DNA from 2 places in the Candidatus Methylopumilus planktonicus genome. Region 1 is predicted to be linked to the other one. Evidence: predicted binding sites of a transcription regulator. Region 1 holds the regulator's gene; the other holds the start of a gene.
What was found. Region 1 encodes sigma-54, which starts transcription at its own class of promoters, with help from an activator protein. Its sites were predicted from a motif close to TGGCACNNTTCCTGCT; they were not measured.
Positions count from the first base shown of each region.

Region 1 (3,413 bases):
AAACTTAATTGAAGATTAAGCTTCTGTGAAAGATTCTTTGTTGCATTAGATCCCCTATTAAGTAATATGTAGTTTTTAACTACAGTTTCAATTAAAAGGCTTACATGTCTTGTTTTATCTATAGGGAGCTCTATTTTAGGAACAGTAATATCAAAAAGCTTAAAAGAACCTATATCCATATCTAGTCTCGGGTAGAGTATTTTTTTTTGGAATGATTTCAATTCAACCACTAAAAAAAGCTTTTCTTTTTTGATTATGCTTTTATCACCGAATAATTTTTTAATATCAAGTATGCCTAAGCTACGAACCCCCATTACATTGGCAAGGAGTGATGGCGCTTGGCCTATGAGTGTATTTTCATCTTGTTTGAAAAATTCTACACTATCGTCAGCAATAAGCTTATTGCCTCTGTAAATTAAATCAAGTGCAACCTCACTTTTACCAATACCTGATTTGCCAACGATTAATATACCTTTACCTTTAATTACAACAAAAACACCATGTGCATGTTTTGTAGCTTGAGGGACTTTAGATTTTAATGGGTTTAAATTAAAAATTTTTGATAAATACATTATTCTATCGACTGGTGTTTTAAGCCGCCTTCAACTCGGTGGTGATCCTTATGTAATTCTTTATATTTAATGACTTGGCGATCTAATTTACTCGATAGTAAATCAATGGCGGTGTACATACTTTCACCTCTGCATTCAGCATGAATATCGCTCTTTGGAAGATGAATAGTAGCCTCTACAATGTGTTCTAGTTTAATTACTGTGAGTGTGACCTTTGCATCAATTACATGATCAAAATGGTGGAAAATTTTAGCTAATTTAGTTTGAATATATTCCTTTAATGACGGAGTGATTTCTAAATGATGGCCAGTTAAATGAATATTCATATTATTTCCTTAAGGTTAGAGTTATAAAATTTTTCTAAGGTTGGTTGGAGCAATATTTAGTATTTCTCTATATTTCGCCACAGTTCTTCGTGCAATATTAATATCCTGATTCTTTAATAATAAAACAATCTCGCTATCTGAAAGTGGTTTTTTTGGATCTTCTTGTTTAATAACTTCTTTAATTTTAGCCCTAATTGCAGTAGATGCAAGTTCATTACCTGAGCTATTGTCAATTGAACTTCCAAAGAAAAATTTGAGCTCATAAATGCCCCGAGGCGTATTAATATATTTGTTTGATGTAACTCTAGAGATGGTGGATTCATGAAGACCAACTTCTTCAGCAATCTCTCTTAAAATAAGAGGCTTCATCATAGATTCACCATAATCTAAAAAATCTTTTTGATGTTTCATGATGGCTTCTGAAACTTTAAGAATTGTGACAAACCGCTGTTGTATGTTTTTCACAATCCATTTTGCTTCTTGTATTTGACTAGATAAATGATGAGCTGAGTCAGCTTGCGAATTTTTGATTAGGTCTCGATAAATATGATTTAAGCGAAGCTTTGGAATTGCTTGTTCGTTTAATGAAACTTGCCAATTAGCCTTTACTTTTTTTACATTAACTTCATGTTGAACGAAGTGATGACTTTCAATGGTGGAAAATATATTTCCAGGTTTTGGGTTAAGACTTTTAATTACCTTCTGAATTTCTCTTAGCACTTCATCTTCACAGCCTAATATTTTTTTAAGCTTAACAAAGTCACGAGAGGCCAGAAGGTTTAGATGAGATTTAATAACTTTAATGGAAAGTATGTGAATCGGACTTTCTTCCTTACTTTCAAGTTGAAGCGTCAAGCATTCAATAAGATCTCTTGCGCCAATTCCAGGTGGCGCTTGTTTTTGAAGTAATTTTAGTAAGGATTCTATTTCTTCAATACTTACTTCATACTCCTTTGGAATACTTGATAAGAAGTAATCTAGAGGCTCTTCCAAATAGCCATCTTCATTGATTGAATCTATTAGAAGAGAAATAATTGCTTGATCCTTCTCGCCAATTGGAATTAAATGAAAAATATCTTCAAGGTATTGTTTTAGGGTTTGTGCCGCAGACTCTCGATACTCATTTGAATCGATATAATTATTATCTTTTGCGTATTCTTCATCCCAATTAATTTCGTGTTCATAAATAGGATCTTGGATTTCTTGATCGTTTAAAATTTCAAATGAAGTTTCTTCCTGAGGAGTTATCGCAATATCTTTACCGTCTTCCTCATCTTCCTCTAGCATTTCAATTAAAGGGTTCTGTTGAATGAGAATTTCAAGTTCTTGATTAAGCTCCACAGATGACATCTGGAGAAGCTTAATAGACTGTTGAAGTTGAGGAGTAAGCGATAAGTGTTGAGACGCTTTAAATTGAAGATTTTGTTTCATCGCTTAAATAGCGCTAATCTAAATAGTTATAGATAAAAATCCTTACCTAAATAAACATCTTTAACATTTTGATCGTTAGCAAGAGTTTTAGGTAGTCCAGATGCAAGAATTTTCCCTTGATTTACAATATACGCGCGATCACAAATACCTAAAGTTTCACGAACATTATGATCTGTAATGAGAATGCCAATTTTTTGTTCGGCGAGATATTTAATGATTTTTTGAATATCAATGACCGCAATTGGATCAATACCTGCAAAAGGTTCATCTAATAGAATAAATGCGGGATCAGAGGCAAGGCATCTAGCGATTTCAACACGACGTCTTTCGCCCCCGGAAAGGCTGATTGCAGGATTGTTTCTAATATGACTAATACCTAATTCCTGAAGAAGCCCTTCAAGTCTTGCATTCATTTTTTCGCGAGTTAAGTCTTGCAATTCTAAAATAGCTAAAATATTTTCAGCCACCGTCATTTTTCTAAAGATCGAAGGTTCTTGAGGAAGGTAAGAGAGACCTAATTTTGCACGACTATGAATAGGCATTTTTGATATATTTGCACCATCGAGTGAGATACGTCCTCGATCGCTTGGAATAAGCCCTACGATCATATAAAAACTTGTTGTTTTACCAGCACCATTGGGCCCCAGCAATCCTACGATTTCCCCACTCTTGATAGTTAAAGATACATCTTGAACGACAGTTCTTTTTTTAAAAGTTTTTTTAAGATTTTCAATGACTAATTCACTCATAGCGACTTGTTATTCCTGTGGTTTTTTCTTGGGCTGAATAATTGCACGCGTTCTGCCACCCGGTACAGTCTCACCTGCTTTATTTTTAGTGTTACCTGACATTGCTTTTGCAAATTCAGCATTTGCGTCGTACATGATGTAATCGCCCTGAACAATATCCCCGCCTTTTTTTACCCACGCTTTACTATATAAATGAACTTTATCCATACGACCATCATATTCAATTCTCTGAGCGCTGCCCTCAATATATTCATTTTTACCTTCTTGTTTTTGTTTGAAGGTTGTGGGATTACCAACACTTGTACTATGTTGAAAGCCTTGATTGTCTTCTCGGA
Region 1 is NZ_LN827929.1:123,318-126,730, forward strand. It holds gene BN1208_RS00630 (phosphoenolpyruvate carboxykinase (ATP)) at 1-572, opposite strand, end outside; gene hpf (ribosome hibernation-promoting factor, HPF/YfiA family) at 572-898, opposite strand; gene rpoN (RNA polymerase factor sigma-54) at 920-2,329, opposite strand; gene lptB (LPS export ABC transporter ATP-binding protein) at 2,356-3,078, opposite strand; gene lptA (lipopolysaccharide transport periplasmic protein LptA) at 3,088-3,413, opposite strand, start outside.

Region 2 (3,413 bases), 270 kb from region 1:
GCCATCAAACTCATTTATGCACTTATTAAGTGCATAAAACTCATATATGCATTTTTTTGGTGCAATTATTGACATTTCTCTTTTAAATCTCAAGTAATAACAGAGCCTTACAACATTATTTGATTGGCACAATTTATGCTTACTATTAATATGTTGAAATGCATTAATGAACAACAGTTTGAATCACAATTGAAGCTTTTAGGAGAATGAAATGGCAATCGCTGATGTAATGAAAAAGATCAAAGATAACAATGTTAAGTTCGTGGACTTTAGATTCACGGATACACGAGGCAAAGAACAGCACGTCAGCGTGCCTGTCTCAGCTTTTGATGAAGATAAATTTAAACAAGGTCACGCATTCGATGGTTCATCGATTGCAGGTTGGAAAGGCATTCAAGCATCCGACATGTTGCTGATGCCAGATCCAGATACGGCTAATATCGATCCATTTATGGAAGAGCCAACCTTGATCCTGACATGCGATGTCGTAGATCCAACGGACGGTAAAGGTTATGAGCGTTGCCCTCGAAGCTTAGCGCGTCGTGCAGAAGCTTATTTAAAATCAACAGGGATAGGTGACACAGCTTACTTTGGCCCGGAGCCAGAATTCTTTATTTTTGATTCCATCACTTGGTCTCAAGGTATGGATGGATGTCACGTTAAAATTAATTCAGAAGAAGGTGCGTGGGATTCTGCAACACAACACGAAGGCGGCAATACTGGCCACCGTCCAGGGGTTAAGGGCGGTTACTTTCCAGTACCACCCGTGGACTCACTTCAAGATGTGCGTTCAGCAATGTCGATTACACTAGAAGCAATGGGTGTTCCAGTTGAAGTGCATCACCATGAAGTCGCCACTGCAGGCCAATGTGAAATCGGTACTAAATTTAGTACGCTCACACAACGTGCCGATTGGACGCAACTTCTTAAATACGTGGTATTAAACACGGCACATAACTATGGCAAAACAGCGACATTCATGCCAAAACCAATCCTAGGCGATAACGGTTCAGGTATGCACGTGCATCAATCCATTTGGAAAGATGGTAAAAATTTATTTGCAGGTTCAGGTTATGCGGGTTTAAGTGAACTCGCGTTGTTCTACATTGGCGGTGTGATTAAACACGCACGCGCACTCAATGCGATTACTAATCCGGGTACGAATTCTTATAAACGTTTAGTGCCAGGCTATGAGGCACCAGTGAAATTAGCTTACTCTGCGAAAAACCGCTCAGCATCGATTCGCATTCCATTCGTGGAAGGTGATAAAGCGCGTCGTATTGAGGCGCGATTCCCTGATCCAATAGCAAACCCATATCTTGCATTCAGCGCATTGATGATGGCAGGTTTAGATGGCATTCAAAACAAGATTCACCCAGGTGAACCAGCGACAAAAGACTTGTACCATTTAACACCTGAAGAAGATGCACAAGTGCCAACTGTATGTTCATCTCTCGAGCAAGCGCTTGAGTATTTAGATAAAGATCGCGAGTTCTTAACGCGCGGTGGTGTCTTTACCGATGACTGGATCAATAGTTATATCGATCTTAAGATGGAAGAAGTGACTAAGATGCGTATGACGCCTCATCCAATCGAATTCAGCATGTATTACAGCTGCTAATTCGTTTAAACAATTAAAAAGACGGCTTTTATAGCCGTCTTTTTTTATGCCTTCATTTCGGGCTAATACATATGTGCACTCTTTTAGTGCATTACCGCTTAATATTCCTTACAATATCCTTATACACCCTAGTAAATAGGCCTTAAGACCATCTGTCAAAGTTGGCTCAAGTTTTGCTTGCTATATAAATGAAAATGGAAAATTCATGAAAAAAACCACGATGCCATCCTTATCCCCAGAGCTTAAGGGAATTGAACACTTAGCAAGTGCGGTATTGCTATGTGATATTGAGGGCCATATTTTGTATATGAACCCATCGGCAGAGATTCTATTTGGACTCAGCGCTAAACATATTTACAAGATGAAGCTGGATGATGCATTTCCTCATTCTGACATTTTAAAATTAGCCATCAGCCAAGCTTTAAATAACGATACACCTTATCGTGAGCATGAGTTTTTAATTACCACTTTAAAACATCAGTCCTATTCTGTGACATGCACCATTACACCCATTCAAACTGGATCGATGCGATACATTCTTGAGTTCCAACAAATGGATCAGCAATTAAGAATTGCAAAAGAAGAACGCATGTTGATTCAACAACAAGCGAACTCAGAATTGATTCGTAATTTAGCGCATGAAATTAGAAACCCATTGGGAGGATTAAGAGGGGCAGCACAACTTTTAGAGCATGAGCTCCCAGATGTTTCTCTAAAAGAATATACACAAGTTATCATTAAAGAAGCAGACCGTCTGCAGTCTCTTATGGATCGACTGCTCGTTCCTCATCAAAAACCCAAATATGAACCGACAAATATTCATGAGGTTTTGGAGCGCGTTAGAAGTTTATTATTGGCAGAATCCCCTGATGAAATAAAAATTCAACGTGATTACGATACGAGCCTGCCTGACATTATTGGCGACCGAGAAAAATTGATTCAAGCGGTTCTTAATATTGCGCGGAATGCCGTACAAGCGATGCATGAGACACAACAGCAAGGTTTAATTATTTTTAAAACAAGAGCAGAGCGACAAATTATGCTCGCCAAAAAACGTTACCGTGTCGGTATTAAACTCGACATCATTGATAACGGACCTGGAATACCTGCAGGCATTCGCGACAAAATATTTTATCCACTTGTCTCTGGTCGTGAAGGCGGCTCAGGGCTCGGCTTATCTTTAGCGCAAACCTATTTAAGTCAGCATCAGGGCATGATTGAGTGTAAGAGTGAGCCGGGACAAACAACTTTTACGATTTTATTACCGATTAAAGATTTAGATGTAAAAGACGTTTCTATTCACAATCAAGAATCACAAGGATCTTAACTATGAAAGCAATTTGGATTATCGATGATGACAAATCCATTCGATGGGTATTTGAAAAAGCACTCGCACGAACTGATTTAAATTTTAAAACATTTAGTTCGAATAAGGAGGCACTTGCCGCCATCAAAGATGAAGAGCCGCAAGTGATTGTGAGTGATATTAGAATGCCACAAGGTTCCGGTTTAGAACTCCTTCAGGTCATCAAAGAAAAGTATGCACATATTCCTGTCATCATCATGACAGCTTATTCTGATTTGGAAAGTGCGGTCGCCGCATTTCAAGGAGGAGCGTTTGAGTATTTAGCTAAACCTTTTGATGTCGATCAAGCGATTGAAATTATTCATCGTGCGATTGATGAATCTTTAAAGCAAACGAATCAAGAAGTCTTATTTGAAAACTCAACCGAAATGATTGGACATGCGCCATCGATGCAAGAAGTTTTTCGTGCGATCGGACGACTGAGCC
Region 2 is NZ_LN827929.1:1,214,392-1,217,804, reverse strand. It holds gene glnA (type I glutamate--ammonia ligase) at 212-1,621, shown strand; gene glnL (nitrogen regulation protein NR(II)) at 1,827-2,948, shown strand; gene ntrC (nitrogen regulation protein NR(I)) at 2,951-3,413, shown strand, end outside.
Region 2: a site for sigma-54 is predicted at 1,784-1,799, ahead of glnL (nitrogen regulation protein NR(II)). Genes of this name have one in related genera too.